2 regions of the Lentibacillus sp. genome follow, and region 2 is predicted to be linked to the other one. Evidence: a T-box and tRNA genes for the amino acid it is inferred to sense, from the RefSeq annotation. Region 2 holds a T-box; the other holds one or more tRNA genes.
What was found. A T-box is a leader RNA that pairs with one kind of tRNA and senses whether it is charged. The one in region 2 lies ahead of proS (proline--tRNA ligase), so its partner is inferred to be a tRNA-Pro.

Region 1 (16,893 bases), on a different contig from region 2:
GTTGAAAAAGACGACAATGGAAAGGTGACATCTTCCGTATTGGAAGGCGTGGCCTTTGTCAGACTGAAGGGGAAGTATGAATAGGTGGAGATGTCTGGATATTCTTGTGAATAAAGGAACATTGCTTCACTTATGTATTGTATACTAATGAGTGATAAGAATATTTTACCAAACGATGAAGCGAGCATCGTAACAGGAGGCTTTATAAGTGAAATATTTTATAAGCTTTCTCTTGATACTTTCCATTGTTACATTAGGGGGTTGTGGAATGGGGCAGGATCAAAACAAAAAACCATCGGAAATGAATCCGGAAGATTTGCCTGATGTCAGGGCATTTAGTGATGAATTTACGCTCGATTTTTTACAATCCACAGAGGAAACAAGAGATGGATATTATCCGTTTTTATCCGGAACCGGGAATTATAAGGTGGACTTTCCGGCAGAAGGTGAAATTGATGAAAGAATGTATTCTATAAAGGAAAAGAGGCATGAGGAAGTCCCGATTTCTATAAAAGATGATACAGGTTTCAGTATGCAAATTACTTACTATTCTCATCATAAAGCTGATCAGATAAATTCTTATCTTGAGAACTTTAAGCTTTTAATAGGATATGATGGTGACTTCAGGAAACTAGAGAAAAAGAATCAATCCCTTTATTATACGGGTTTTGAACGCAATGGGTTTCGTAGTTATGCAGGTAATGTGCAAAATGAAAAAGGTACTGGTGGTATTGAAGTAGTTTATGATATAGATTGCAGGGATAAAAAAGAAAAAACCTGTTCAGAAAACAAACAGGATGATGAGGAACGTGTGATGGAATGGTTGGAATCAGTCCAATTTGTTAATGCGGGTGAAAAGTAACAAAAGTATGACTAAATACCTATTTTACAAAGAATTGAATTCAACTAAACATTGATCCACTTATGTATTGTATACTAATAAGCAACAAGAATATTTTACCAAACGATGAACTGTGCATCGTATCGGGAGGCTCCATTAGTGAAATATTTAATACATATTCTCCTTATATTTTTCATTATTGCACTGGGAGGTTGTCAAATGAATCAGGATCAAAACAAAAAACCATCGGAAATGAATCCGGAAGATTTGCCTGATGTCAGGGCATTTAGTGATGAATTTACGCTCGATTTTTTACAATCCACAGAGGAAACAAGAGATGGGTATTATCCGTTTTTATCAGGAACCGGGAAATATAAGGTGGATTTTCCGGCAGAAGGTGTGATTGGGGAAAGAGGATATTCCATAAAAGAGAAAGGTCATGAGGAAATTCAGATTCATATAAAAAGTGAGACTGGATCCATGATCAACATCATTTACTACTCTCATCACAAGTCAAAACAGATAACAGAAAACCTAAACGGTTTAAAGCTGCGAACAGGCTATGATGGTAATTTCAATAAATTGGAAAAGGATAACCAAACGCTTTATTATGCGCATTATAAAGATGATGTATTCCGAACTTATGCAGGTTATGTGCAAAACGAAAAAGGTACTGGTGGTATTGAAGTAGTTTATGATATAGATTGCAGGGATGAAAAGGAACAAATATGTGCGGAAAATAAACAAAGTGATGAGGAACGTGTGATGAAGTGGATGAAATCAATTCAGTTTGTTCATGAAGATGGGAAGTGAGTGCAATGAGCGAAGAGGTTATAGATACACAAGAGATGCGATTGAGGTTGATTGATTTAGAGTATAAGGATTTGTCAAAAGAAGAATTAAAAAAAGAAATTGAACGTATATATGTCGAAGAGTATGGTAAAGAACTTTCGGCTGAGATTGATGTATTTTCTTCCTCGGAAGCCAATAGTCTAGAAGGTGATGCGTCTGGTTATGACGGAACAGCCATTCATTTCCAGTCAAAAGAAAACAATATAGATGAAGTATATGTTATATCCCAGGGTACTCAAGGTTCGAAAGATTGGAAATACAATATGAAGGCGATGCTCGCTGGACAAGATATAAGTCAGGCTAATGCTACTTGGAAATTTGTAAATGAAGCAAAAAGAACTTTTGAATCAGGAGACTCTACTTCTGTTATTGGATTATCCCACTCGCTTGCCCATAACAATAATACAACTGCTCATTTATTATATAACTCGTTCGATGATATCTATAGTGTAAATGGTGCACAATTAAATTATTATCAGCTTTATAATAATAATGAGAAGTTTAAAAAAGCTGTAGATAAAAAGTTTTCTATCTCTATCTCAGAATCCCATGCAATCTATGACCTCGACCCAGATAAATTAAAAGCATTCGCCAAAGATTACTTTAAGGATAAAGGTGAAAACATCCACCAAATCATTTCCGAGGATGACCCGCTTTATGCGGTAAGTGGTGTACGCGGTTTTTTTACGCTTGGAGATGTGAAAATGGTAGACACGAATACCGATTATCCAGGGCTTCGGTCCATTATGGATGATATTCCGGATGATGTCGTAAAGGATTTTCAGGAGCTCGCCATCCAATATACAACTGCTTCCAATCGTGGTGGAACGGATGCTGCAATACAGGATATATTAGGTGTGGACATGAGGCTGGTCAATCAAATTGATGGGTTTTGGAGTGGGGCAGAGACATACATAACAGACCAGTCTGAAATTAATAAGATGATCGGGGACGTAAATGATAAACTGCCCCGACTTCTATCACAGATCAGATCGGTCACGACAAATGCCGATGTGATTTTCCAGCGGTTTGTCGATGCCGGATATATCAGCGCTAATCAAAAAGAGCTGCTTGTTACCGAATTTACAAATATTCAATCGAATTTAGACGGGATCCAGGAATCCATTTCAATATTGGAAGACATTAAGTTTTTGCCCAATTTATCTGGAGCAGGACTCGGTGGGAATCTGACTGCAGCTCTAGATATTAAAAATCATGTTGAAAATATCCAGAAGAGTTTTGATAAACTGGACACAAAGGAATTTCGTGCTCTATTGCAAACAATTGGCAGCGGCCATGATATCACAGGTGTATTGGAATCGATGAGTAAAGGGAATAAATCTTACTTAGGTACAGACATGGTTCTTACAGCAACCAAAGGAAAAGAAAAAATTCAGGTAAATATTTCAGCCGCTATGCGCATGTATGAAGAGGGAAAAAGTATACTTGACGACAAAACGACAGAGATTAAACGACTGCAGACTGCCATTGACCAGGAAATCATACAATGCTACAAAGAGGAACGAAAAAAAGTCATGAATAAGATTGATGATATGGAAGCAAATCCCAGCACGTGTCTTACCATCCTCAGAAAACATGTGTTTTTTTTCAGATTGGATAAATCAGTCACAAACGTTAACGTCCATGAAGAATTTTATCCCTTTAATCATAACAATATGGATGACAAAATCAGCCTGCTCGATAAAAGTGTGGAAAAAGGTCATACTTATCTTGATAACTATAGATCGGCTATTGAGGATTTATTTGACGAAGAAGAAAATATTGCAGCCATATTTGATGCAGTGATGGAGGGTTCTTAAATTGCGGGGAGATCATCATTCTATAACGGTTACTGAACAGTTGCTGGATAGTAAGGACTTTTCCGGTAAGAAAGGGCAGCTTAAACGACTTACTGAGAAGATTGATGAAAGCGATACAGACTTTTTTAAGCGCGTTGACTCAATTATTGTGAACGAGGACCAAAAGGGGGAAATTGTTGACTCGATGCTGGAAGAAACGAAAAAATTAAAGCGTCAAAATTCGGATTTAATAGAGGAAGTCAACCAGCAAATCAATAAAACTGTAACGAAATTAAACGAGCAGGCAGATGAGATAAAAACACAGCGGATGACCCTAAGATACCGGGATAATATTTAATAATCGTTCCTGAGCTGCTCTTTTTGAGAATGCTAGAAAATTTAATATAAAAGGCGGGATAGATTGAAAGACAAAATCGGGTATGTTGTTCTATTTCTTGGTAATTTAATTCATACAATTATAGCGATCTATATGACAATATATGTGATAGTGCGCCTGAATGAAGGACTAAATACACCTGCATCTTACATTTTTGAAATAACTTTTATGCTTGCAGTTGTCATTGTCAGCTGGATTGCATATTACCGAATTACTTTCCGTAAAAATAAATCCTGGCTTCACTTTTATATTGTCCCGTTTTTAGTGAATATTTGGATTGGTTACCAGTTTGTGAAGGGCGTATTAATTGTTGATGTCGATGATTACTCCTTATTATTTTCTTTAAGTCCGTTTTTGCTGATCCTTTTTACCCCGATTCTCCTGTACATTGCAGCTTACATATTAATCAGGTATTCCAATAAAGCTAATTGAAGTCTAATGTGATGATGAAAAGGTCGATTAGTGGCTAATATTCAAGAAGTGAGCAAATAAGCTCTGATTGCCTTATGATTTGAATTGATGTTTATGGCATGGCTTGTGATGAGAATTCGGGGGGAGTATCTTGTTCCAACACGGATACTCAAGCGAAAAAGGTACCAAAGCGGTCGACAGCAGACAGCGGAAAGTTAATGGGACAAGAACAAGCTTTCAAAAAACCTGAAACCCAAACTTGTCGGGGTTTCAGAAACTTATCCATATCGGGATGACAGGATTCGAACCTGCGACCCCTAGCACCCCATGCTAGTGCTCTGCCAAGCTGAGCTACATCCCGTAAAATCAGACCAGTATCTATTATAGGAAAAATTCGATGTAAAGACAACACAGAAGTCATTCCTTGTTGATTGGTGCCTGTCACTTAACGAATTTTGTCGAAATGCGTTGAATGAATGATGGTATCGAAGTTTTCTGCTATCGTTTCTTACATCTATACTGCAGTCCTGTAAACATGATCATTTCCCTCTTGTCACACGGACATGCATTCTTATTTTCTCACCAGGAAAATGTTACACTAAAATAACAATCATGCAAATTAAGCTAGAGGAGCAGTTCAATCAGATATGAAGGTCGTTCAATTTTTCAAAAAAATATTCAGCAAAAAAACAAAGAAGCGTCCTGCCAAGACAAAAAGTGCAGCTGACAATTTGTTACGCTATTTTTTGGAGTTGGAGCATTATAATTTCATGGATGGCGGTAAACAAGTGATAACCAGGGAGAGTTTGCAACATTTTTTCCGCCAAGAGCCAGACTTATTTCGTAACGATTTTATCACTCAAAATGGAAACCCACTGAAGAAAATGGAGATGTTTCTCGAGTCTAAAGGAAAACAAATCAAAGGGAAATTTTTATTGAAGAATAATGCGTCATTGTTTTACTTGCCAGTGGCAAAAGAGGAAGTCATGCGTTATTTTGCTTCACTTGCAAATAAGCGAACATTCTTCCAAGACTTCAAAAAAGAGCCAGATAGCTTTTTGATTCATGTGAAGCTGGACCATATGTTGAAATTAGGTAAAGATGAACCACAGCAGAGTCCTGTTGTCATTAGTCCGATTGTGAAGTTCTTACTGCAGGACGGCAAAACGCTGGCGGATCTGAAAGACGAATTAGAGAAGGCCATCCAAGGTACGACAGAAGACGAATCGTATGGACGGATGGACAATGATTTGACATTAGATGGAGAAGAAAAAAGCGCCTTGTTAAAGGATTTGAAATTCATTCATATTCGCTATAAAAATTGGCAGAAGTTGAGTCAAGTCATCCATGGAATTCTGCAATCATACATTGCAGATGCTCATATGGCAGAAGATGGGGTCTTGCGGTTCGCTGCAGAGTCCTTATCTGATAAATATGAAATAATGACTTATGATAATTTTGTAGGGATTAACAGCTTTTATATAAACGATATACAAACTGTGCATACAGCATTACGTCAAGATCATTTTGGAAATGCTCTCAAAACGTATCTTGATGTGGATAGCTGGGATTCTGAAAAGAATATAAGGCAGCAAGTCGACTTTTTTGATAATGGTTCTGTGTCTGAGTGTAAACGAATATTAAGAGAGATGCCCCCTGCCAGATGGCCGTCAAAATATCCGCTTGGTCTTATGCAACAAGTCGCTTTAAATTTAATCTATGAGAAATATCAAACAGAGAAAAAAGGCTTTCTCTTTTCTGTGAATGGCCCGCCAGGCACCGGGAAAACAACTTTATTAAAAGACGTATTTGCGAATGTGCTCGTGGATAAAGCGAAGTTCCTGACAAGCGGAAGATGTGTCTTGAGCAAAGTGCAGTACGGTCCGGAAACAAAGGATACATACTATGCATTTCCTTCTCAATTAAAAGATTTTCGCATACTCGTTGTATCTAATAATAATGCTGCGGTGGAAAACATTAGTACGGAGTTGCCTGAGGATGAAGATCTGTTAAACAATGACTATACTTTTTTTGGGAAGAGTGGGTCTCAATGGGGAAACATCTCCTCAGCATTAGGTAAAAAAGCGAATATAGAATCCTTTTTTAGAAGCATGAAAGATATTTTAAACAAAGGGATTCCAGATATTAAAAGAAGCGAAAACAACATTCATCAATCAGAAGAACTTATTAAGCGAAACATTCAGTCTGCAGCATCGACAGAAGGCTTGGATGACCTGGAAAATGAGCAATGGCAAAAATCTGAGGTGCAATATGTAAATATTGACGAAGGAGATCTAGTACATTGCGATCGAAGCAAATTGTTTGGGCTTGCTATGAAACAATATGAGATGTTTATTTATGATCATTTTGAAGAAATCAAGAAAAATGTGTATTTAGCTGAGGAATATTTCACCGGCAAGCGAAATCAGCTGACAAAGAATATGGATAGAGAAAAGCACCAATCATTTATACAAGCAATGTTTGATACGATTTTCCTACTAAGTCCTGTTATTTCTTCCACGTTTGCTTCTGTATGCAGATTTCTTGAAGATCTGGAACAAGAAGATGTCGGTTGGCTCTTTATTGATGAAGCGGGACAAGCAACGCCACAGTCTGCGGTTGGGGCCATATGGCGATCCAAACGTGCCGTTGTAGTTGGTGACCCATTGCAGATTCCGCCAGTGGTTACGTTAAGTCCAGATCAATTAAAATTTATAGCGTCACAAAGTATAGGTATTGATGAGAACGAAAACTACTTTCATAGACTCACACGACCAGAGGCAAGTGTGCAGGAATTTTCCGATTTAAACAATCAATATGGTGGGAAAATGCCAGTTAATCAAGGGAGCGGCACATGGCTAGGCTGTCCGCTTCGAGTTCATCGTCGCTGTGCAGACCCAATGTTTACGATTAGCAACCGGACGACGTACCAGGGAAAAATGCTTTACGGGACAAACCCTGTTGAACTTGTAAACGATAAACTTTATACAAGCCATTGGCTGCATGTGCCAGGTGAAACAAGCCGCAAAGGCGATCATTTTGTAAAGGCACAAGCAGAGGAAGCATTTAAAATAGCTAAGGAATATAGGGAAGAAAACCCTCAAGGAGAATGTTACCTCATTACACCGTTTGTGAGCATCCGGCAAGGGCTGGAAAAAAAGAATGCTGAATTATCAGATTCAAACATAAAAGTAGGCACTGTACATACTTTTCAAGGAAAGGAAGCGCCACTCGTTATAATGGTTTTAGGAGTGGACGATACTGCGAAAGGTCCAATGCGCTGGGCTTCCGCGACACCAAACTTATTGAACGTAGCTGCAAGCCGAGCAAAAGAATACTTTGTCGTAATTGGGAATGAAAACACGTGGGGGACAATGAAATATTTCGACGTTGCATTAGAGGAATTAAAGTCACGTCAGATTTGATAAATCATTCTTATGACCTTAATTCGTTGACCATTTCTTCCGCAATAGCGGATTTTGCATAAGCTTTAGTGAACATACTGCGCGCTGGTCCCGATCGATTCATTGCTGACCGAAGATATGTCCGTGTCTTAATTTTATCCTAGTGAAGCTGCAGTGGTCTGTTGTAAGACGATTGATCAAACGTTTGAGCAACCGCATGATTGGCTTTCAGGGGCCTGCTTAATCACCTATGGACGTTCCATTTTATAAACAAATGTGCAGTCGTATAATGGAAGTAACGTGATGGAGGTGGACTGGATGACGATTGCAATCATTGGTGGCGGCATTGGTGGACTTGCTGTGGCTGCAGGACTGCATAAAATTGGTATTAAAGCGCATGTATTCGAGCAGGCGCAGTCGTTTAAACCGCTTGGTGCCGGCATTGGCATAGGAAGTAATGCGATGCTTGCCTTGGATCGAATCGGGATAGCTGATGGGGTGATAAAATCGGGCATGCCGCTTCATGAACAGCGGTTTTTGAACGGCGAATTAGACGTCATGAACAGGATTGATTTTTCTCGATTAAAGCAAAAATTCGGTGAGGAAACACTTACGATTCACCGGGCGGATCTGCATGAAGCGTTATTTCATGCGGTCGATCCTGCTCATTTTCACTTTGATTCACAGGTGACTGACTTTGTGCAACATGCCAATCATGTCACGCTGACTTTTCAGGATAATGTCACGCGTCATTTTGATTACGTAATCGCAGCTGACGGCATTCATTCAATTTTTCGACAAACGCTCGTGCCGGGCAGTGAACCGCGTTATGCGGGGTATACCTGCTGGCGGGGGATTACCGAAAATAAGGGGGATGTTCCGCTGCATATTTCATCGGAAGCTTGGTCCAAATACGGCCGGTTCGGCTGGGCTCCACTTTATGGCGGGGATGTGTACTGGTTTGCGTGTGTCAATGCGGCTGAAAACGATGCGTATTATGCAAAGCTGGATAAAAACGGGGCTGCCCGGTTATTTGCGCATTTTTCGCCTGAGGTGGAACGATTAATCAGCGAATCAAAGGATGCTTACTTTTTACATCATGACTTATATGATATTAAACCGCTGGATTCCTTTGTTTATGATCGCATTATTTTACTTGGCGACGCGGCTCATGCGGCAACACCGAATATGGGCCAGGGAGCCGGCCAGGCGATTGAAGATGCTTATGAATTAATGCGTGCCATCGATCAGGAACCTTCCATGGAAGCTGCTTTGGCACGTTATGAGACTAAGCGTGTTCGCAAAACAAACAAAGTCATTAAGCTTTCCAGACAAATCGGCTGGGCAGCTCAATGGCAGAACCCGTTATTGATCGGGTTTCGAAATACCGTTTTCCCGCTCGTTCCAAAATCATTGCTTTTTTGGCGGCTGACGTTTTTGTTTAAGTAGGTTTGAGGCAGTTGAGGGAGCGGGGCGAAAAACCTCGCTGACTTCGCTTGTTTTTCCTTCAATTCGTGTGCCCAGATGACTGCTTCCGGATCCCATACAGTTCCGTGATGAAAAATTCGCGCGACGCCTGCATGATTTCGCGCGACACGGCCAGAATATCGCGCGACACCCACACGAAATCGCGCGGCACACTCAGAATATCGCGCGATACACCCAAAAATTGCCTGCTGATTCGTGTATAAGCACCATCAAATCAATTGAAAGCAGCCACCACTCGAGGGAGCGCATTCAGTACAATTCGGGGGAAAAGCCTGCAGTTTGAGTTCCGTTAATTGTTATAGACAATTTTCTCAATGGGGGTCATATAAAAAACGGTTCAATTCAGAATGACGTTTCTAGTTGAATCGTTTTTTATGGACAACTGAATTGGTAAAAATAAAATGGTGTCTTGTTGCTTAATAAAGGATTATAATATAGAGAGGATAAAACTTCGTTCGGAGGATTTACTATGATTAAGCGCATCGCTGTTATTGTTATCATTGCTGTCATCACTTTTGGGATGGTTTTCCTGATTTTCAGGACCCCGGATAGTGATATGACTGATAAACAAGCGGCCAAGCAACCCAGGAAAGCTTCGCCGGCTGCTGAAAATAAACAGGTGCCGGAGTTGGGTGTGAACGGTATGACCCTAGATGAAAAAATTGGCCAAATGATTTTTAGCGGGGTCAATGGAACGGAAATGACTGCTGAGACAAAGGAAATCATCGATACGTATCATGTTGGCGGGATTATTTTATTTGGCGATAATATTGAAAGTAAAAAGCAAACTGTCAGCTTTTTAAATGATATGAAAGCTGTGAATGCAGATAATCCTTTTCCGTTATTGCTGGGTGTTGATGAAGAAGGAGGCAGTGTGACAAGGATGCCTGATGCGGTGAAAAGTCTCCCAACCAGCCGTTCGATTGGAAAACTGAACGATCCGGATACAGCATTCAAGGCAGGCACCATCCTCGGTGAACAGATGCAAGCACTCGGTTTTAATTTGGATTTCGCACCTGTTCTTGATATTAATAGTAATCCGGATAATCCTGTTATCGGCGATCGATCATTTGGCAGCAATCCGGAGGTCGTCTCGAGAATGGGCATTCAGACGATGAAAGGAATTCAAAGCGAAGGGATTATTTCGGTGATAAAACATTTTCCAGGACACGGAGATACTGGTGTGGATTCCCACTTGGAACTCCCAAAAGTTGATAAAAGCCGCAAAAAGTTGTCCGAAATGGAGCTCGTACCGTTTAAAAAAGCCATTTCGAAAGGTGCAGATGTTAGCATGATTGCTCATATCCTGCTGCCGCAAATCGACACAAAACACCCTGCATCTATGTCGAAAAAAGTGATAACGGGGATTTTACGCGAAGATCTCGGTTTTGATGGTGTGGTGATCACCGATGACTTAACGATGGAGGCGATTACGAATCATTATAATGTCGCTGATGCAGCGGTTCAGACCGTAAAGGCGGGCGGCGATTTATTGCTTGTTGCCCATGATCCGGATTTGGTTGCCGCTGTTTTTAATAAATTGAAAGCGGCTGTTGAGAATGGAGAAATAAGCGAGGAACGGATTAACGAAAGTGTGGAACGGATTACGCGGTTGAAGGCAAAATACAATCTGTCGAACGAAAAGACGTCAGTACCCAATGTTCAATCAATCAACGATAAAGTGGAGGACATATTGCAAAAGGTATCTTGGTAAGGTGCCTGTCACCGCCCGAAACCGCTCGAATTTTGTCGAATGCAATTTCAGTGTTGGTTTCATTTTTGAAAAGTGTCTATTTAATTGTTCGCTTGCTGAATCATCCTGTGACATGTGATATGGTGTAGGGATAGATGCTAGGGTTTAGATATAAAGGAGGCAGACGGGATGAATGCATCGAATCTATCACGTTTTCATAGACGTTTAATTGTGGCGATTACATTATCGGCCTCTTTTTTATCTGTTCTGACGCAATTTCTGCTCATTACGGCTTTTCCAAAAATCATGCACGAGTTTGCGATCAACTCGACTGATGTGCAATGGCTGACAACCGGTTATATGTTAACAATCGCCGTTTTGATCCCGATAACGGCTTATTTTATTGATACATTTAAAACCCGGAATCTGATGATGAGTGCTATGTTGTTGTTTTTAATCGGTACATTGATTTGTTTAGTGGCACCTTCTTTCCCCATCCTGCTTGTAGGCCGCGTTTTTCAGGGGATGGGCTCAGGTATTATGATCCCGCTCATGCAGACGATTTTGTTCCTGATGTATCCCAGGGAAAAAAGAGGGTTTGCGATGGGGCTGGCCGGGCTTGTCATTAACGTTGCGCCCGCGGTTGGCCCGCCGATATCCGGTGCTTTGGTCAACTATTTCGACTGGCGTGCTTTATTCTTGTTAACCCTTCCGATCGCAGCATGTATTCTGCTTTTGGTTTTCTTGTATATGCGCAATGTTACAGAACAGCAAAAAACGAACATTGATCCTTTGTCCATTTTATTGTCATCCGTTGGTTTTGGCGGTATGCTTTATGCTTTTAATCAAGTAGAGGAGAACGGAATAAGTGATCCGGTAACGCTTGCCGGTCTGATAGCAGGTGCCGTTGCGCTGGTTTTATTTGCGGTTCGGCAGCTGCGGCTTTCGACACCCATTTTGGAACTCCGCGTGCTTAAAGTGCCCGTCTTTGCCCTTGTTGCGTTTGTTTCCATCCTAGCGTTCAGCTTGCTCATATCGACCGAGACGATTCTGCCGATGTATGTGCAGAACGCCCAGCAGCATTCAGCCTTTTTTGGTGGGCTGATTGTGATGCCCGGGGCTTTGACGCTCGCTGTCATGTCCTTGTTCGCTGGAAATTTGTTTGATAAATACGGTGGTAAAATCATTGCGCTTATTGGCTTTGTTTTGCTCAGTTTAAGCACACTCGGCTTTCACTTTATTCTTGAACTCGATACACCTTTCGTCATTACGATGGTTTTATTCATGGTGGCTATGGCTGGTGTGGGCTTGATTAATATGCCAATCATGACTGCCGGCATCAATGCGTTGCCTGATGAATTGATTCCGCACGGGACGGCGGTTATCAATACGGCCCGCCAATTTGGGGGATCGCTTGGCTTAACGTTTATCATCTCCTTTATCACCAGAGCTGCGGCGGGGACTGAGACTATGAATCCCGCTAATTATTTGTCCGGAGTGAAAACTGCCTTTCTGGTCGCTTTTTTGTTTGCCGTGACGGGATTGTTCCTCTCCTTATTTTTAGAAAAGAAGAGGCAGCCTGCTGGAGATAGATGACCAATATAGTAGGGCGAAACAGGTTAGCTTCCCTGGAAAATTGGTGGAGCTGTCTGGAAAACTTAAGTGTATATTTCAAAACAAGAGTTTCTGAACCGTTTTGATAGCATCATCACATGGGCGGGAGATTCGGGACCTTCTCTTTGCACAAGTCCAAATGTGAAAAAATTTCACCGAATGGAGTGAAAAAGTGTTATGGGTCGAAATTTAAAAATCACAGCATTTTGGCACTTTCACGTATGATCAATTCGGTTGAGATGACTATTTTTTTAGCAATCTCCCTGCCTTCCATTCGTTCGAGCAATGTATCCACTGCAGTCTCACCCATGTTTTCGGTAAAAACTCTTACGGTACTTAGAGGCGGATAAAGATGCTTGGAGACCGAAATATCATTAATACCGATGATACTGACCCGATCCGGTATAGCTATACCTTCTTCATGAAGCGCTCGCATGCTTCCGATCGCCATCACATCACTGCTAATTAAGAAAGCTGTTGGTAAATCGGTGCCTAATTCTTCAATTGCCTGTTTCATTAATCGATAGCCTTCGTCTACCGAAAATGAACCTATGTAAACAAATTGCTCATTATAGAATGCCTTTTCTTTCATATATTCTGCAAAGGTTTTTTCTCTTAAGTCTTCTTTGCCTCCAATAAAACCAATTTGCCGGTGATTTGCTGAAATAAGATAATCAATAATTTTTCGCGCAGCTTTCTCAAAATTGATAACGACTGAATCATACAAATCTTCATCAGGTGACTGGTCTACAAAAACGATGGCTGGAGAAATTCCGGTTAATTGTTGTACCTGTTTGGAATTAAATTTTCCGACCGCAATAATCCCTTCAATTTCAGCTGGGTTAATGGTTTCTAAGTTATCGAAAAAATATACTTCCGGATGTATTCCAATTTGTTTACAACGCTGTTCGGCTCCAAGTCTGATCGATAAATAATAGAGGTCATTCAGCTCTTCTTTTTCCGTATACCAGTGCACGATGGCAATTTTTTGCCCGGCATGTTTTTTAACTGGCCGTTTTTGATAAGACAATTCTTCAGCTGTCTCAAAAATCCGTTTCTTCGTCTCATCAGCTACGGACAATGTGGCATCATAATTAAGTACGCGCGAAACGGTGGCCGCTGATACACCTGCTTTTTTTGCGATATCTTTAATAGTCGCCAATGCAATCACCTTTTTCGGCAGTCAAAACTGAACGTTCGAATATGACTGCTATACCTTCGTTAAACTGTTATAAAAATGATCTAATTCAATTGATTTCCCTTGATTAATCCTGGATTCTTCGGCCGCAAAAGCCATTAAGTGACTTCGTAATGACGTTTCGGCGGAAGACAGGCTAGTGTTGTCTTCATAATGCTCTATATCACGCAAAAATGTCCGGACGATGCCAGTGTCACCACCGCCATGCCCGCTTGACGGGTTATCGAACTTAATAACCGTTTCGTGCTTGGTAAGAAAATCATAAATGGAAATGCTGTTTTCTTCCATGTTACCACGGATTTCTCCTTTTGTACCCATGATTTGGACGATGCGCGTTTGCTCTCTGGTAAAACCGCACATGCTGAATGTTGCTGTTGCCCCGCCAGCGAACTCCATATTGACGACCTGGTGGTCAACCACATTATTGTCCGATTGATATACACATTTTCCATAAGGCGTTTCCTGTAATGCTTTAATGATGCCCTCTCTTGAGTTGTCTTCTGTAAATTTTTTCGCCCAGTTTTTCCCTTCACCAAGATAATATCTTCCTGCATGAAACGGACAGTCAAATTCAGCGGGGCAGCCGTCCAGACATCTTTCAGGTGCATTTTTAGGCTTATTTTCTTCTCTAAAATGCATCAATGAACCATAAGAGCTGATCCGTTCACATTTTTCATCAATGATATACCTGATAATATCCATATCATGACATGACTTTTGCAGAATCATGGGACTCGACTTTTCTTTATTATTCCAATTCCCCCTGACAAAACTATGGGCCATGTGCATAATTTCCACGTTTTCATTAAGCTGAATGGAGGCAATTTTTCCGATTTGACCTTCCGATACGACACGTTTTATCGTTGACCAAAATTCCGTATAGCGTAAAACATGACAGATGGTTAGTTGTCGATTATATTTCTGCGCAGCATGTTCCATCTCAATACATTCGATTGGATCAGGAGACATTGGTTTTTCCAGAAGGACGTGATAACCGAGCTCTAATGCCCTCATCGTTGGTTCAAAATGCTGCCGGTCCATTGTGGTAATAATAGCGATGTCCGCAATTTTTCCCGTTGAAAATATTTCTTCCCATGAGGAAAAACAATTTTTCCGGGGAAGCTCATGTTCCAGCCTGACTTTGTCTCTTCTTTCTTCGTTGGGATCTGCCACAGCCTTGATTTTCAGCTCATTGGGGCGCTCCAGTGCATAGGGTGCATAAGCCCTTGCTCCCCGATCACCGGCCCCGATTAAAATCGCAGTCGTTGGTTCCATCATCAGATGCTCCTTTGTTCATTTAGTAAACTGTTTACTTATTATAATTAAAAAAAGAGGCGAAAAAGGTATTTATAGTACTAGTAATCATACTATATACCATTAATTTGTACAATTGTTAAAATCTAATTAATATTGAAAACGGTTTTGCTTTATTGTACAATACCGATATTAGTAAACATTTAGTAAATTATTTATAAAGGGGAGGAACATATGGGGAGATTTTTTAGAACGTTTGTATTGATGATGATTGGGTTTGGGGTGATTTTGTTCATATCAGCATGCACGGGGGATGAGGAGGAAGGTAATCAAGAGTCCAGTGGGGAAGAAGCTGATCAGGTTTTGAATCTGATTCGAAAAAGTCAAATCCCGTCAATGGACTCCTCATTGGCGACAGATGAAATCTCGTTTCAGTTTCTCGGAGCAACGATGGAAGGGTTATACCGTTTGGATGAGAACGCTAAACCGATTGAGGCAATTGCGACCGATCATGAGGTAAGTGACGATGGTATGCAATGGACGTTTGACTTGAGAGAAGACGCTGAATGGTCAAATGGTGATCCAGTGACAGCGGAGGACTTTGTTTATGCATGGCAGCGGGCCATTGATCCTGCAACAGGCTCTGAATACGGCCCATACATGATGGAGGGCGTTATTAAAAACGCTGAAGCGATTAGCAATGGTGAAAAAGATGTTGAAGAATTAGGCATTACTGCAAAAGATGACCATACATTGATTGTTGAACTGGCTAAACCGGTTCCTTATTTTGAATCGTTAATGACATTTGGCACATTCCTGCCTTTGAACAAAGAGTTCGTTGAAGAGCAAGGTGATGATTACGCGCGGAGTTCTGACAACCTTCTGTACAACGGGCCTTTCGTTTTGGAGAACTGGGAAAGCACAAGCGATTCCTGGAATCTGGCTAAAAACGATAGCTATTGGGATGCTGGGGAAGTTGAATTGGACAAATTAACTTATCGGGTGGTTAAAGATACACAAACGGCTGTTGACTTATATGAAAGTGGTAAGGTGGACAGGGCAGAATTGACGTCTGATTTAGTTGATCAGTATTCGACTCATGAAGATTATAGTACAAGGTCGAAACCAGTACTGTACTACTTAAAGATGAACCAAACCCGAAATGAGGCACTTGCAAATAAGAATATTCGTGCAGCCATCAGCCGGGCATTCGACAAAGACGCTTTAGCAAATGAGATTTTAAACGACGGATCGATTGCAGCGAATGCGTTAGTGCCTCAAGATTTTGCACCACTCCCTGAAGGAATGGATGTGGAAGGAGAAGAATTTAGAGACGTTAACGGCGATCTGGTTAAATATGATGTTGAAAAAGCACAGGAATACTGGGAGAAGGGCCTGGAGGAATTGGGCAAAGATTCCATTGAACTTGAATTCCTTGGCGGTGATACTGAAACGTCAAAAATCATGCAAGAATTTCTCGTAAATCAGCTCGAATCCAATCTGGACGGATTGGATCTGACATTGAAACAAGTGCCGGGTGAACAGAAACTGGAATTAGATGCAAACATGGATTATGACATTACGCTTTCAGGCTGGGGGCCGGATTACCTGGATCCCTATTCATTCTTAGGTCTATTTGAAACAGGCGGTGCCTACAATAAAATGGGTTATTCAAATGAAAAATATGATGAACTTTTAGCAGAGGCACAAAATGAACTCGCAACCCCTGGTAAGGAAGCTGAGCGCTATCGAAATTTCATTAAGGCTGAAAAAATCTTGTTTGAAGATGCAGCAATTGCACCGGTATACCAGGAATATGTTTCTCTTCTCGTATCTGAAAAAGTCCAGGGTGTTATCGCAAACCCAATCGGCCCAACGTATGAATATAAATGGGCTGAAGTGGCTGAATAGGGACAAGGAGGCAGGAGATCTGTCCTCCAGC
Region 2 (16,893 bases):
TATAAGCCGCCTGTGTCAGTACCTGATAGCCTGCATTCCGAAGCTGATTTGCAGCCGGCAGGGCATCAGAGCTTCTGCTTTGGTCGTAATAGATAACCAGTTCAACAGTCTCATCAGTCTGTGGAGTATGCCCCGCTTCTTTCCTGGCATTCAGCAAATGATCGATAATACAACCAAATCCGATGGCAGGGATTTCAGCACCGAATTGTTCAGCCAGGCCATTATATCTGCCGCCCATCAATACAGGCTTGCTGTAACCGGTTATATACCCCTGAAAAATAACTCCTGAATAATAGTCCATGTGATTAATCAGACCAAGATCGAAAACAACAGAATTCTCTATGCCATAAGCTTTCAATAACACATATACCTGCTGCAGGTACTTGATTGTCTGCTCCATATTGTTGTTTAGCGTAATTGTTGCCGCTTTTTCAATGACATTTAGCGGAGCACCATACAACAATGGGATCGTTTCGATTGCTTTGACGATTGGTTCTTCCACAGAAAGGTTATCCAGAAACGGACGGATTTCAGCCAGGTTTTTTGACTGAATCAGTTCCTGTAGTTTTTCCAGCTCTTCCGGTGATAGTGGTAGTTCATCAATCATGTCTTTAAAAAAACCGGCATGGCCAATTTCGATTTTGAATTGATCAAATTGCAAATCCTGCAGTATATGAACCGCCAGGGCAATCGTCTCGGCATCATTCTCAGGTGTGTCCTCACCAAAGCATTCGACGCCGGCCTGGGTGAATTCTTTAGGATTACTTTCTTCCTTAAGCTGACGGAAAATTTTCTGCACATAAAAGAGTCTGCGGTGCGATGCATTTTCGTTTGCCATGCGCCGGGCAATGGGTATGGTCATATCAGGGCGCAGCACAAGCACGTCACCTGAAGGGTCGATCGTTTTAATCATATTATGTTTTCGAACGGTTCCAATCATGGAGGAGTACATATCATAATCCTGAAATGTACTTGTTCCCGTTTCCAGATAGCCGTAAGTACGAAAGCGTCTCTTTATTGCCGACACCAGACTGCTTTGAAGCTGATAGTCAATCTGGCTGAAATTATGTCCGTTCCCTGCTAAATACGGTTGCATAAAAAAACTCCATTCAGTTATCTGCTACTTTATCACTTTATTGCTTTATTTAATTAAAGTTATTTAATATTTTAGCCAGCAACAGAGCAAAAGTCAACCGTGAAAATAGATTTTTTTAAATGTATGAACGAAATATGGATTGCACGGTAATATGGTTTGAGGCGAGGTGAGCTGAAATTGGATGGATGTTCAATTGCTGATACAGCTAATTTAATGGAACAAAGCCAATTTAAATGTCAAATAAATTCCATAAACGATAAAGCATAACAGGCTGCTAAGTGCTATAATAAACAGAGGCATGATTAGTTTATCCCGACTTAATGGGAGCAAGATCTCTATTTAACTTTATTAAACTATACAGCTGGTGTTAATATGAAACAGATAAAAAAGTTATTGTTAATTATAGCCGGTTCAATCTCATTGGGCCTGGGCGTGTTGGGGGTAATTCTGCCGCTTTTACCGACAACACCTTTCTTATTGCTCGCAGCCGCGTGTTATGTCAGAAGTTCAGAACGTTTATATTACTGGCTGATTACGAATAAATATTTTGGGTCATATATCCAAAATTACCGGGATGGCAAGGGGATCCCATTAAGAGCGAAAGTGATCGGCGTTTCGGTATTATGGCTGGCCATGAGCTATACGATTCTTTTTATCATACCGCTGCTGTCGATAAAACTATTGCTGGCCGGCATTGGCGCCTATTTCACATGGTTCATTCTCAAACAAAAAACACTGCAAAACGAGCACTAGATATAGTGGGGTAAGATATATGCATTTGCAAAAAAAACATGTTATCAGTATAGTCCTGTTATTCATCTTAATGATCGGGGCTTTTAGCTGGTTCTATGCTCCGGGAGAGACAAAGTCAGAAGGACAGATTAAAAATTCAACCGTATTTGTACACGGCTATAAAGGAACAAAAAACTCGTTTGGAAATATGCTGAAACGTTTTGAAGATAAATATGGCTGGGGCCAACGGACATTAGTTTACAGAGTTTCGCCGGCGGGTAATCTGGATGTGAACGTGTATGGGAAGGAAAACGTAACTGATTCGATATTTGTACACGTTATTTTTGAAAACAATCGGTCCAGCATTCAGAATACCTCGGCATGGCTCGCAAAACTGCTGGCACATATGAAGGAAACATTCCAGTTCAATACAGTGAATCTTGTAGGGCATTCAATGGGTGGTCTTGTCACGATGGATTATATTGAGACATATCAGAATGAACGGGTATACCCCAAGGTCAATAAATTGGTCGTTATCGGAGCCCCGTTTGATGGGATTTATAATGAAGAGTACTTTCGTATTCATCACGACCCTGCTGCAGAAAATCTGAAACCCGATTCAGACGCACTAAAAAAGCTTTATGTGAATAAAGATGTTATACCGGAACAATTAAAAGTGCTGAGTATTGGCAGCACGGGTGATTCCGTCGTAGTACCACAAAGTGTCAGGGCAATACAAAATATTGTCCGCAACAATCAGTTAACATATGAAATGATTCATGATAATACATTGGGCCATAGTGAGTTGCATGAAGATGCCCGAGTTGATAAAATGGTTTATTCCTTTTTAAACTCGGGAGAATGAACTGGCAGATTGAATAACAAAGGATTGATGTTTGTGATAAAAGATCACCATACGTACGAGCAATTGAAACAAATAACATCACCTGGGAATGTGATGGCGGATGAATGTTTGTATAATCATACGTATACACGTCTTGGCGGAAAGGCTGATTTTTTTGTAACACCTGAAACATATGAAGAGGTACAAGAAATTGTAAAACTTTCCATAAAAGAAAATATCCCGTTCACGCTGCTTGGGAACGGGTCCAACCTTATAGTCAAAGACGGCGGGATCCGAGGTATTGTTTTAAACTTGGGGCGTTTGGCGAAAATAGAAGTGGAGGGCATGAAACTTGTGGCCCAAAGCGGTGCCAGAATCATTACCGCCTCACAAAAAGCTTTGTCCTACTCATTAACAGGACTTGAATTTGCATGCGGCATACCCGGATCAGTCGGCGGGGCACTGTTCATGAATGCCGGTGCGTATGGCGGTGAAATTAAAGATGTTCTGGAAAGTGCGATCGTTGTGGATGCAACAGGTAATCTGCTTCATTTATCAGCAGACGATCTTGATTTGGAATACCGCTCAAGTAACATACCTGATAAAGGATACATTGTATTGGAAGCAAGGTTCTCAATGGAAGAGGGAGAATATAGCGACATTAAAGCGGTGATGGACGATTTGACATTCAAACGTGAATCCAAACAGCCGCTTGAATATCCATCATGCGGAAGTGTGTTTAAACGCCCGCCGGGTTACTTTGCAGGCAAACTTATTCAGGATAGTGAACTGCAGGGAAAACAGATTGGCGGGGCACAAGTATCATTAAAACATGCCGGCTTTATTATTAACCTGGATAGCGCATCAGCAACAGAGTATATCAGTTTAATCCGGTTCGTACAGGATACTGTGAAAGCTAAATTCGGCGTAAATCTAGAACGCGAAGTAAAAATTATTGGGGAAGACTCAGTTGGATAAATGTTATCAAGCTGAGCAGAAATCGATAGCACAAGCTGATACGCAGTGATAATAAGCTGACCGCTCTTCATGAGCAGGTCAGCTTTTTTTTTACGCTTATGATCTGAAACGGTGCAGGAAGCTTTGCAGCCTGTCGTTTGTGGAATTTTCCAATACATCTGCCGGCGGTCCCTGTTCAGCTATTACACCATTATCAAGAAAAAGGACGCGATCAGCAATATCACGGGCAAATTCCATTTCGTGAGTAACCAGAACCATTGCCATTTCACCTTCATTGGCAATGTCCCGGATAACCTCCAGCACTTCACCGACCAATTCAGGATCAAGTGCTGATGTTACCTCGTCAAACAGCATAACTTTTGGACGCATTACCAGAGCACGGGCCATTGCAACACGCTGCTTTTGCCCTCCCGATAGCTGGTTCGGATGATTATCAAGTTTATCACCAAGTCCAACTTTTTCCAGCATTTCAATGGATCGCTGTTTTGCTTCTTTTTTATCCATTTTCTGAACATGTATCGGCGCTGACATACAGTTATCAAGAATGGTCATGTGCGGGAACAGGTTAAAGTGCTGAAAAACCATTCCGATATCCCCGCGTACCTGTCTTAAATGTTTTTCGTTGGCAGGCACCAGCTCGCCATTTTTCTCCATATGCCATAAGTTCCTGCCATCAACAATGATATCACCGGACGTCGGCTCATCCAGTGTCATCAGCATGCGGATGATGGTTGTTTTCCCGGAACCGCTTGGTCCGATGACAGCGACTTTTTCAGCAGGTTGAATATCCAGGTTAATGCCTGTTAATACTTCTGTATCGCCAAACGATTTATGCACATCCTGATATTGTACAATCGATTCTGCCATTACGATGCAGCTCCTTCCTTTTCTTCTTTAAGTGGTTTACCGCCGGTCGGTTCTTTTTTATCAAAGCGACGGTTCATTTTACGTTCCAATTTGTTGATTAGTATAGCGGATGGATAACTTAACACAAGGAACAGCAAGGCGACTATTGTCAAGGGCTCCAAATATCTGAAGTTTGCAGAGCCGTAAGAGTTTGCCAGGTTCAATATCCCCGCAACCCCAATCGTTGATGCCAATGGAATTTCCTTGAACATAATGATCAAATAGTTTCCAAGCATCGGTATGGTTGGCGGAATAGCTTGCGGTAATATGATTTTGGTCCATTTTTGTCCAGTCGAGAAATTAAGTGCGCGGGCTGCTTCCCATTGACCTTTATCGACCGCTTCAATTCCGGAGCGGTACACTTCACCTATATACGTGCTAAAGTGAACCCCCAGACCGAGAATAGCACTTGTAAATGGATCCAGGGCAAATCCGACAACAGGTACCATTGGCCATGCGTAGAAAATGAAAAATAGCTGAACCAGGGGTGGTGTGGACCTAATGAATTCCATGATCCATCTGAACAACCATTTGAGAGGTTTGTTACGGATTGCACCCAAGGCCGTCCAGACAAAACCAAATATAAGCGCGAATAAGTAGGTTGCAACAGTCAGTCCTAATGTGATTCCTAGTCCTTCTAATACAACCGGGAAGGCTTCAAAGAATGTATTCCATTGCCAGTTGCCGCCATTCATTAGCTAGCCACTCCTTTCTTCGATGCTGTTTCCATCTTTCTGGTCAGCCAAATTAATGGCAGTGCCATAATGAAATAGAATACAAGCACTAAGAAATAGACAGTCGGTGCCTGTGAAAGATTACTGCTCCGTAAAATATCACCATAGTATAATATATCGGACATACCAATCAGTGAGACAAGGGATGTCGCCTTGAGCATTTGAATAAGGTAGTTGCCGAATTCCGGAAGCATCATGCGGACAGCCTGCGGAAAAATAACAAGGCGCATGCGCTGGAAACTCGACATATTAAGAGCAGTCGCAGCTTCTGTCTGACCCTTCGCAACAGACAATATTGAACCACGTACAATCTCTGACATGTATGCACCATAGTTTAGAGCAATCGCAAGGACACCTGCGAGGTAATCACTTCCCAAGTCTATGCCAAATAAGATCGGCAGGGCATAAAAAAGCCAGAATAGTTGGACGATCAATGACGTTCCGCGGAACACTTCAACATAAAAGCTTGTTAAATATTTAATGATTGGGTTCTTGGATAAGCGGCAGAAGCCGGCAATAAATGCCATTAAATAACCGAGAATGATAGAACCAATCAAAACTTTAATTGTAATACCTATACCTTGCATAAGGATTGGAAATATCTCAGCAAGAGCGTTAATAATAATCACTCCTCTTAGAAGGATTGTACTTTACAAAATAATAGGGTCAGACCCCCTGGGTGAGGGAGCCGGACCCTATGGAGTCATTGCAGAAATATTATATGTTTTTCAAACCGTGTTTAATATTTTTCACCACTGCAGATTTCCTCAGTTGTTATATCTTCCGGAGGTGCGTTGTTCTCTGGGTGGAAACCATTCTTTTCTAATATGTCAGCAACTGTGCCGTCATCAATTAATTTTTGCAGTTCTTTGTTATACGCTTCACGTAGCTTGTCGTTATCCGGGTGAAAAGCAGCAGCGCCATAGCTTGGAACGCCTTCAATATCCGGCTGTTCAAAGTCTTCCACAAATTCAAGTTTGTCAGTATCTGCTGATTTCAATGCCATTTTCACAGTCATTTCTGTTCCTGTTGTTGCATCAGCACGGCCGGACTCAACAGCTGAGAAAGTTGCAGGAATATCTGAAACCTTTTGTATCTTACCTTCCTCCACACCTTCTTTTTTCACATAATCGATTTCGGTTGCACCGGACATGATGGCAACTGAAGCACCCGTTTCAGCTATATCTTTATAACTATGAAGATCCATCGGGTTACCAGCCGGGACAACAAGACCTTCCCCATACGTCATTTCCGGTTCGCCAAAGTCCGCATTTTCACAGCGGCCTGGGTTAATCGCCATACCTGATGTAATAACATCAAATTTACCTGCGTTTAAACCAGGAATCAATTGGTCGTAATTGAGTATTTGACCTTCAACATTGTCCACACCAAGTTCCGCAAATACCGCTGCCGTAATATCCGGTGATGCACCTTTTAGTTCGCCGTCTTCCTTATAGCCATACGGCTTTTCATCCGCATAGCCAATCTGAACGGTTCCTGAATCTTTAATTTTTTCAAGCGCTGAACCTCCGCTTGATTCACCTTCACCTCCGCTATCTCCGCTGTCACTGCCGCTTGCATCATCTGATCCGCCGCAGGCCGCAAGCACCAGTATGAAAATGCCGAAGATTGAAGCTAATAATAGTTTTTTCATCTCCTAAATGACCTCCCATAATTTTTTAAGTATCGGGGAAATGCCGTGTATTATGACGGTAAGCCCGTTTACCTATGATTCTCTTTATAAATTTGTCTACCTTAAGTGGAGATAAGGCGTTAAGTATTCGTGTTCAATATCCCAGTATAACTTGCAATACGTACTACTTTTTTACTAGAAATTGAACAATCGGAAAATAGGGAAAGTTCTTGGAAAAAAGTCATACTATAATAGTATAAGGAGTGCGCAATCTGTTCAAACGCTATATTTTTTGATAATTTTAAATATATCCCCAAATTTCACCAATAGCATCTATGAATCTAATGTATACTATAATATGCTTTAAAATAGATTGTATTACTTTTATATGCTCGTAATTGGTCATTATGACAGAAAATTCAGTCTCGATTTGACCAGCAAATGGACATGCTAGTAGTTGTAATAATATATGAGCTAATGGCAGGAAATATGTCATGTGTATTTTGTTTTTAGGATAAGCAGGAAGTCCCTTTCCAAATTTGGGGGATATTCACTAATAAAGAAAAGGACCGCGCCAATTAGCGCGGTCTCGTTGTATCCAGAGGATTTAAATTAGCTTCAATTTCTTCACGCTGGTCTTCAAAGAATGGCGGCAGTGCCAGTGATTCGCCCAGATGGCCTTCATCTTCATCAGTTGCAAATCCGGGTCCGTCTGTTGCCAGTTCAAACAAGATGCCATTTGGTTCCCTGAAGTAGAGTGATTTGAAATAGAAGCGGTCAACCAATCCGGAATTGGGAATGCGTTCAGCAACAATCCGATCCTTCCATTTTGCCAATTCATCTTCATTCTCGACCCGAAAGGCCACGTGATGAACGCTTCCCCGGCCGGGCCGTTCTTTTGGCAGTTCATCGCGGATTTCCAGATGTACTTCTGCACCTGTGCCACCCTCCCCGGTTGAAAAAACGCGAATGTCGTCTTGCCCATTGACAGGTGATGGGTAACTGCCGGTTTCCTGAAACGTTAATATTTCAGTTAGCACATTGGTTGTAGAAACGGGATTCTGTACTGTCAGCTTTACCGGCCCAAGACCAATGATGCCTTTATCAGCAGGGACACTGCTGTATTCCCATACCTTTCCGCCTTCAACGCCTGAGTTTGTTTCATCTGAAATAAGTGTTAACCGCTGGTTTTCGGGGTCACGAAAATTGATGATTTTTCGGCCGTCCTGTTCTGCAACCCCATCATGGTCAACACCGTTTTCAGTCAGATGTTTTTCCCAGTATGCCAGTGCGTCGTCGTTGGGCACACGGAGGGATGTACCGGTGATACTGTTGTTGCCCTGGTACGTTGTTCCTGCACTCGGAATTTCAAAAAATGTTAAATCGGTTCCGGGATTGCCGATCTCATCTGCATAAAATAAATGGTATACAGATGGGTCGTCCTGGTTGATTGTTTTTTTCACCAATCGCATACCTAAAACCTCTGTATAGAATTGATAGTTATTGGCTGCATTTGCTGTAATGGCGGATACATGGTGAATACCTTTCAGTTCCATAGAAAAACTCCTTCATTTAAGCGTATTTATACTGAATTAAAATTACTTAAATTCAGTATAAATACAGTATAAGTCGGTTTTAACTGCTTGTACAGGATAATGCCTCATTGATCGGAGTCCTCATGCTTCGGGCGCAGCCCTTGCTTCAATTGATCGATGCTCAATCCAAAATTCATTTGCAGGTGCGGATAGTCTTTGAAATTACTCCAGTCACCGCCCCACTCAAATCCAATTTCTTTAGCCATGTCGGCAACTTCGAACCAGTCTGACTCCCCATTGTTATTGCCGTCATAACTTGTGTTCCAAATAATTTTGCCGTTATAATTGCGCAAAGCATAATCAACTGCAAGCCCGTAGTTGTGATAGGATTCGCCGCCCTGAGCATAGGTTACAATGTTTCCGTCTTTTGAGCGGCCTTGTTCATATAATGCGTCCTGTGCCTCATGGCTCCGTACGGTTTCGGTAATGACGACATCGATATTTTTTTCAGAAGCTCGTTTAACTAGTTTTTCCGTTTTCCTGGTGACAACCGGATCAAGGCTTTCCGGAAGCGATGCCTCACCCCCCTGATCATCATAACGGTCTGTTTTTAATTGGTTATATAAAAAGAATAATGTTATTAAAAATAAAATAATGATAAACCATGCTGTGATGTCTTTGCGGTAGCGTTTCAAAATCTCCGTTCTCCTTGCAAATAGATTTCGTTATAATTATAACATCCAGGGTTACTGTTCAGTTATCAAAAGATATCTATAATTGAAAAGAACCGGCAAAAAGGGGCATGGCTTCCGGAGATAATTGTCTTGAACAATCCTATGACTGAATATAAGATAAACTAGAGGGGGAGGGGTTTTATGGTTTCCGTGCTGATTGTCAGTCTGGTTGGTTATCTGTTTGGATGCATTCATGGCTCACAGATTGTCGGCAAATATAAAAAAACCGATATTAAGAATACAGGGGTGAAAAACTCTGGGGCTTCCAATACAGCAATTTTATTGGGCTGGAGGTCTGGTATTCTCGTTGCGCTTATTGATATTTTAAAAGCGACATTATCAATCTTACTTGTGTTATATTTGTTGGAAAGTCAAGGTATTGACGGACCTGCACAAACATTATTGGTATACATCAATGCGTTATTTATTATAGTGGGGCATAATTATCCGATCACCATGAAATTCAGCGGCGGTAAAGGGACGGCATCATTAGTCGGTGTCCTGTTAGCCATTGACTGGAAGATAGCTCTTATAGGAATTGCGATTTTGCTTTTATTTACACTGGCAACCGACTATCTTGTCGTCGGCGTTCTTTTCATGTATTTCTCATTTCTGGTGACAACTTACCTGTTCTTTGGAATCGAGCCAACGATGGTTGTTGTGTTATTATCGGTTATGAGCATAATGAAACATATGGAGAATTATAAACGTATGATTAATAAGGAAGAAACAAGAGTATCAAGTATGTTTCGAAAAGAGCCATAGAAGTGGAGGACAGCAATGGTGGACATCATCGTTTGGATTATAATCGCTGTATTATTTATCGCAAGCTTTGCAGGTGTCATTTTTCCGATTATTCCATCTCCGTTAGTGCTTTGGGTTGGGTTTTTGCTTTATCATTTTGTGATCGATGCTGATGAGTTGACCTGGTTCTTCTGGACGGCAATGGTTGTATTGACCGGTATACTGATTGTTTCGGACGTCGTTGCCAACAGTTATTTTGTCAAAAAGTACGGCGGCAGCAAATGGGGCGAGCGCGGCGCCGCTATCGCTGTTATTATCGGGTCATTTATTATACCGCCATTTGGCATCCTGATCATTCCGTTTGTGACGGTGTTTCTGATTGAAATGATGCAGGAGAAAACGACCCAGGAGGCGGTCCATGCGTCTATCGGATCATTAATCGGATTTCTTGGAGGGGCGGCAGCAAAAGTCGTCATCCAATTGGCGATGATTGCATGGTTCTTCATCGTTATTATATTTTAACAGAAGAAAGGATTTTGCAGTATGAATTTACCATCACGCGCTATTACAATTGCCGGATCTGCAGCTGGGGGGAGTGCCGGCATCCAGGCGGATCTGAAGACATTTCAGGAATTGGACGTATATGGGATGAGTGTGGTAACAGCGATTGTTGCCCGACATCCTGAAACAGATAAAAATGTGCATCTGCAGACAATTGAAGCGATTGAAGCACAATATGCTACAGCAATAAAGCAGGTGGGCATTGATGCACTTAAAACAGGTATGCTGTTTTCCAAAGAAATCATAGAAAAAGCAGCAGAGCTGATTGCTGATTCAGAAAAGAAAACAGTGGTTGTTGATCCGGTCATGGTCGGCAAGCTTGATTCGAAACTGCTTGCGGATGACGCCATCGATGTTTTGAAGGAAAAGCTAGTGCCGTTGGCTGATGTTATAACACCGAACGTGCCTGAAGCATCGTATCTTTTGGATGGACGTGAAGTGAAGACGGTAGAAGGTATGAAGCAGGCTGCAGTTGATTTGTATGAGCTCGGACCCCAATATGTTTTGGTAAAAGGCGGCAGGTTGAAAGGCGAGGCGATTGACGTGCTGTATGATGGCGAGACATTGACTGCATTTGAGGCACCCCGGATCGATACGGAAAATACGAGCGGTGCAGGGTGTTCATATTCGGCAGCGATTACATCCTATATGACCAAAGGATATTCGATGCCGGAAGCGGTTCGTCTATCGAAAGGCTTTGTCACAACAGCGATTGAATATGGCTTTACCTATACTGATATGGTTGGCCCGACATATCATGCAGCTGAGCGTATGAAAGGCGAAGCGCATAAGATTAAAGTGGAAAGGTTTTGATTGGATCTTATCAGTTTAATACGAGAGGGGCAGTGTCAACTGGTGTAAGAGCATATTCAACTTGTGCAGGAAGAATGCCAAATGATATGGCAAAAATTTGAAAGAGGAGTGGGATGAATGGAAAAGCAAGCACTGATTAATGTGGATTATACGGTTGATTTTGTAGCAGATGAAGGGAAGCTGACATGTGGTAAACCGGGACAGGCCATTGAGGAAAATATCGTATCGATCACGAGGGATTTTATCGCTGCAGGTGATTTTACAGTTTTTGCGATTGATGCACATGAAGCAGGGGATACATTTCACCCGGAAACCGAACTTTTTCCGCCGCATAATATCGTTGGAACGGAAGGCCAGGAACTGTATGGTTCCTTATCGTCGGTTTATACGGAAAATAAGGATAAGAGCCATGTCTATTATTTTGACAAAACACGCTACAGTGCTTTTGCCGGAACAGATTTGGAGATCAAACTGCGTGAGCGGGGGATTGATGAAATCCATCTTGTTGGTGTCTGTACTGACATTTGCGTTCTGCATACCGCTGTTGATGCCTACAACAAAGGGTTCAACATTGTGATTCACAAAGATGCAGTGGCCAGCTTCAATGCGGCAGGGCACGACTGGGCGCTAGGCCATTTTAAAGATACACTCGGAGCAAAAGTAGTATAATTGCTGAGGAAAAGCCAGGCCGAACTCGGCCCTGGCTTTTCCGGCAGAAGTTTTCCGTTTCCGGCAGAAGTTTTCCATCGTTCTATGTACCAATACGCAAGTGGAGGATAAGTGATGACTGGTTTATTTAAAATGGACACCTTTGAGAGCTATAATGTCAGAAAGGCAGGTATGGATGATATTCATGAAGTCATCCGTATGTTGCGCGATGCGGCAAAATGGCTGATTGACAAGGGCATTCATCAATGGGATTTTTATCTGACAGATGAGGCAGCATTAGAGGTAAGAGAAGCGATTAAGGCTGGGACGACCTATCTGGTAAAGAACAAAGATGACGGTCCTGTTGCGACGTTTAACCTTTCACAGAGCCAAAATGGACTTGACACCCGTCTATGGGGCAATCGGGATGACGAGTCTCTTTATTTGCACAGGCTTGCCATAGATAAAAATTACCGTCATAAGCACATTGGTAAAAGGCTGTTGAGATGGATCCAGGAAAATAGTCAAACGGGAAACAATGTACTCCGCCTGGATTGTGTAGCGGACAATCCAGGGTTAAATCAATTTTATGTGAATGCAGGGTTCGCCTTTTCCGGTTATGCTGAGGCGATGGGCATTCAGTTTTCCATGTATGAAAAGCCATTGAATGTTTAATCCTTGAAATTGTCTGCTTTGTAAAATATTGACGAATACAGAACGCCATCTGTGGCATAAAAACGCTTGGAGAAATTGCTTGTAATTTGAGCATCTTCAATGAGGAATGTGTAATAATTCATGGCTTCCTCAGCCTTGTCATCTTGAAACATTAAGAAAGATGTTACTTTTTCCATTATAATTCTTCTCCTTCCATGAATCCGTTTTACAATTTTGCTGAATTATTCTTTATTCCAGAGAAATAATCAGGCTAATTTTAATATAATTTGTTCTGAAACTTAAAGTAAGGGTTTAATCCGGTTGTGGCACTTGTTTATCCCCTGGAAAAGGCAAATGAAGCAATTCCGGTGTCATCTCATCTGCTTTTGGCAGTTTGCGCAGTTTTGGATGAAGGATCCAGACTATTGAAACGAACGCCAAACCTAACCCCGACGCAGCAAAAATTAAGGTGCTGCCGGTAATAGCTGCTAAATACCCGCCCGCAAGCGACCCGATTGGCATGGCAACGACTGTCATACTCCTTTGGACGGAGCTGATTCGTCCGAGCATGTTGTTGGGGATCACTGTTTGCATGACTGCGCTGAAAATAACGTTTGTTCCGCCGATTGGTACCCAGGCAATTCCGTACAATACGATGCCTGCGTATGTCCACGGAAGAATTGCTGCCAGTACCCAGCAGACGGATCCGATTAAAAATGCTGCAATGGAAAAATGGCCAAGACGGAATTTTCCCATCCAATTGGCAAATAAAGCTCCGATTAGCCCGCCTGTTGACATGGCAGCCAGGTAAAAGCCATAAATTTGCGGTCCGCCATGGTCTTCACCAAAAGCCGGAAGAATCGCTAAAGCTGCACCGATTGCAAAGTTAGCCATAACCGAACCAATCAGAAAGGTAGCCATAAGTGATGTGAATACGATAGAGAAGCCTTCCTTCAATTCAGCAAAATAATTTTTCATGACCATTTTGAGTCCTTTTCTCTGGACTTGTGGCTTTTCCTCAAGCTGTGGCACTTTTAACAGGCTAAAAAGTATTGCTGCCACAGCAAAGGTCATCGAATCAGCAAGATAAAGCGTAATCGCGCCCATGAAAGCAACCAGAATACCTGATACGGCGTTGAAGACCAGATCGATTCCCTGATAGGCAAACGAAAAGTACGAATTCCCTTTTATCAGTTGTTCTTTAGTCAAAATGGCGGGTAAGGCTTTTGTCTGTGACGGATAGGCAAATTGCTCAATAAAGGCCACGACAGGCATGACAAACAGCACAATCTGAACAGTCAAAACATCAAAGTAATAGGAGGCGGGAATAATTAAAATCAGAACGGACTGCAATACTTGTGTCGTAACCAGCGTTCTCCTAATCGGCCAGCGATCCACAAATGGTCCGGTAATAAACTGCAGTGCAGATGGCAGCAGCGTTAAAAAGCCTGCCAAACCGGAATAAAATGCGCTTCCTCCCAAATTATAGACGAGCCACATGGCCGCCACATAATAAATACTGTCGCCGATATTTGTAACAATTCTCCCCAGAAACAGGAATAAAAAGTTATTGTTGTTCCAGATCCCCATCATAATGCTCCTCTTCTCCGGTCTTATTTGCCTTTCAAAAGTCTAACGCTATTTTATCGAATAATCCAGCCTGGTGAATCAGGCGGCAGTTGTTATTTTCGTCGGTCTCCGGGCGGATTTTACGGCTTGGGCTTGACTTTAATTGGTCATCGTTTTATATTAAAACATACAATAGACGAAACGCTGATGAGGATAAGTATAGTTTGCGCGGCCTTGACAGAGAGGAAATGGCTGGTGGGAATTTCCAAGGCACAAACTGGAACCTGCCTCTGAGTTCGCCGTCGAAAAGTTTTTTCGGAAGACGTGCGCGGTTTTACACCGTTATGATATCAAGTGTGCAGTCGTCTGGATGTCTGCAAACAAGGGTGGTACCACCAGACCTCGGTCCCTTTTGAAGGACCGGGGGTTTTTTAATAGGCTGAAAACTGCAAGCGATATTCTTCCAGTGCCTGGCAATATCATGCTGCAGCCGATTCTAAATATATTTTAGAGGAGTGACTTAATTGAGTAAAAACAAGCAATTTGTTGAGAAAATTACCGCGATGGAAGATGACTTCGCCCAGTGGTATACAGACGTTGTCAAACAGGCGGAATTGGTTGATTATGGAACCGTCCGCGGAACGATGATCATTAAGCCATACGGTTTTGCCATCTGGGAAAATATCCGTGATGAACTAGACAAGAAGTTTAAGGAAACGGGCCATTCGAATGTTTACTTCCCATTGTTTATTCCGGAAAACATGCTGCAAAAAGAAAAAGACCATATTGAAGGGTTTGCGCCAGAAGTTGCCTGGGTAACCCACGGCGGGGAGGAAGAACTTGCGGAGCGGATTTGCGTTCGGCCGACATCTGAAGTATTGTTCGGTGAATACTATTCAAAAAACATCCATTCTTATCGCGATCTGCCGAAGCTGTATAACCAGTGGAGCAATGTTGTCCGCTGGGAAAAAACAACCCGGCCGTTCCTGCGCTCGCTTGAATTTTTGTGGCAGGAAGGACATACAGCCCATGCGACACGAGAAGATGCTGAAGCGGAAACGAACCGTATGCTGGAAATTTATGCAGATGTCTGTGAAAATTATCTGGCTGTACCGGTCCTCCGTGGGAAAAAGACCGAAAGCGAGAAATTTGCCGGGGCAAATTATACTCTAACGATTGAAAGCCTGATGCACGATGGTAAAGCATTGCAATCCGGCACATCACATTATTTTGGGACAGGCTTTGCCGAAGCATTTGACATACTCTTTCTTGACGAAAATGGTGAGCAAAAACCGGTCCATCAGACATCATGGGGCATGTCCACCCGGATTATGGGGGCGCTGATTATGGTGCATGGCGACAACCGCGGTCTGGTGATTCCGCCGCGCATAGCGCCGACACAGGCGATGATTGTACCGGTTGCCCAGCATAAAGAGGGTGTTCTGGATAAAGCTTATGACCTTCGTGATCGGCTGCAAAACCTGGTCCGCATTGATATCGACGGCAGTGATAAGAAGCCCGGCTGGAAATTCAATGAGTATGAAATGAAGGGAATTCCTGTGCGGATTGAGATGGGGCCGAAAGATATTGAAAATGAACAGGTGGTGCTTGTCCGCCGTGATACTGGCGATAAAGAGTTTGTGCCATTGGGCGAATTAGAGGAGCGGCTGCCGGCTCTGCTTCAAGAAGTGCAGCAGAACCTTTACAAACAAGCGCAGAATCATCTAGAGGAAACCACCACAACAGCTGTTGACATGGGCGAGATTAAGAGTGCACTGGATGAGTCGCCGGGATTCATCAAGGCCATGTGGTGCGGCGATGCTGATTGTGAAGAAAAAATTAAGGAAGAAACATCTGCCACTTCCCGCTGTATTCCATTTGAGCAGGAGAAGGTTGCTGATTCCTGTGTGTGCTGCGGCAGAGAGGCGACAGAAATGGTTTACTGGGCAAGAGCATATTAAGGTAAAAAAATCGGGCGCTGCTTGCAGCCGCCCGATTTTTTGTTCCAAGTGAAAAAAAGCTGTCCCGCCATTTTGAGGGATAATCTATTCAATTCGCAGCGCCTTTTCTATATCCTTTTCGATATTTTCAGGTTTTGTCTGTGGTGCGTAGCGGTTGATGACGTTTCCATTTCGATCAATCAGAAATTTGGTGAAGTTCCATTTTATCTGTCTCGTTACGACACCTTTTGCTTGTTCGGTGAGGTATACAAACAAAGGGTGTGCGTTCTCACCTTTAACATCAATCTTGCTGAACATAGGGAATGTGACACCGTAATTTCTTCGGCAAAAAGTAGCTATTTCGCCATCTGAACCTGGATCTTGACTGTTAAACTGGTTACACGGGAATCCAAGTACTGCCAACCCCTTATCTTTATATGTATCATAAAGCTTTTCCAGGCCATCAAATTGTGGCGTAAACCCGCATTCACTGGCGGTGTTGACAATTAACAGCACATCCCCCTCATAGTCTTTTAGCGATTTTTCTTCTCCATCTATTGTCTTTGCGGAGAAATCATAAATACTAATTGAAATCGCCCCCTTTTTGTAAAGAATAACAACGGCAACCAATTATTGTCAAAAAATTAAATCAACAGTATTTGGTCTTGTTATACAGTGTATAAAGCGGGGTTTATCGCAGAAAAATGGATGAAACTCACATGTGAAAACAGGACCGAATCATGTTAATCCCAAAAAAAGAACCGGCGAATAC

Region 1: it encodes a tRNA-Pro, which carries the amino acid that the T-box ahead of proS (proline--tRNA ligase) is inferred to sense. The anticodon was not compared.

The regions. Positions count from the first base shown of each region.
Region 1 is NZ_DATGTT010000076.1:2,666-19,558, reverse strand. Features, by position in the region: partial or broken gene VK097_RS12940 (protein-L-isoaspartate(D-aspartate) O-methyltransferase) at 1-84, shown strand, start outside; gene VK097_RS12935 (YvcA-related protein) at 269-862, shown strand; gene VK097_RS12930 (YvcA-related protein) at 1,061-1,654, shown strand; gene VK097_RS12925 (DUF6792 domain-containing protein) at 1,660-3,513, shown strand; gene VK097_RS12920 (hypothetical protein) at 3,515-3,850, shown strand; gene VK097_RS12915 (hypothetical protein) at 3,914-4,321, shown strand; tRNA gene VK097_RS12910 (tRNA-Pro) at 4,588-4,661, opposite strand; gene VK097_RS12905 (AAA domain-containing protein) at 4,948-7,725, shown strand; gene VK097_RS12900 (FAD-dependent monooxygenase) at 8,023-9,153, shown strand; gene VK097_RS12895 (hypothetical protein) at 9,212-9,370, opposite strand; gene nagZ (beta-N-acetylhexosaminidase) at 9,662-10,906, shown strand; gene VK097_RS12885 (MDR family MFS transporter) at 11,075-12,481, shown strand; gene VK097_RS12880 (LacI family DNA-binding transcriptional regulator) at 12,696-13,661, opposite strand; gene VK097_RS12875 (Gfo/Idh/MocA family protein) at 13,710-14,972, opposite strand; gene VK097_RS12870 (peptide ABC transporter substrate-binding protein) at 15,186-16,862, shown strand.
Region 2 is NZ_DATGTT010000006.1:1,706-18,598, reverse strand. Features, by position in the region: gene hisZ (ATP phosphoribosyltransferase regulatory subunit) at 1-1,096, opposite strand, end outside; gene VK097_RS00815 (YbaN family protein) at 1,469-1,849, shown strand; gene VK097_RS00810 (alpha/beta hydrolase) at 1,869-2,693, shown strand; gene murB (UDP-N-acetylmuramate dehydrogenase) at 2,721-3,650, shown strand; gene ehuA (ectoine/hydroxyectoine ABC transporter ATP-binding protein EhuA) at 3,747-4,517, opposite strand; gene ehuD (ectoine/hydroxyectoine ABC transporter permease subunit EhuD) at 4,517-5,251, opposite strand; gene ehuC (ectoine/hydroxyectoine ABC transporter permease subunit EhuC) at 5,251-5,910, opposite strand; gene ehuB (ectoine/hydroxyectoine ABC transporter substrate-binding protein EhuB) at 6,030-6,944, opposite strand; gene VK097_RS00780 (ring-cleaving dioxygenase) at 7,502-8,479, opposite strand; gene VK097_RS00775 (M15 family metallopeptidase) at 8,584-9,153, opposite strand; gene VK097_RS00770 (glycerol-3-phosphate acyltransferase) at 9,334-9,957, shown strand; gene VK097_RS00765 (DUF456 domain-containing protein) at 9,973-10,458, shown strand; gene thiD (bifunctional hydroxymethylpyrimidine kinase/phosphomethylpyrimidine kinase) at 10,480-11,310, shown strand; gene VK097_RS00755 (cysteine hydrolase family protein) at 11,428-11,979, shown strand; gene VK097_RS00750 (GNAT family N-acetyltransferase) at 12,094-12,633, shown strand; partial or broken gene VK097_RS00745 (VOC family protein) at 12,711-12,809, opposite strand; gene VK097_RS00740 (MFS transporter) at 12,925-14,202, opposite strand; T-box leader at 14,377-14,595, shown strand; gene proS (proline--tRNA ligase) at 14,745-16,142, shown strand; gene VK097_RS00730 (glutathione peroxidase) at 16,227-16,709, opposite strand.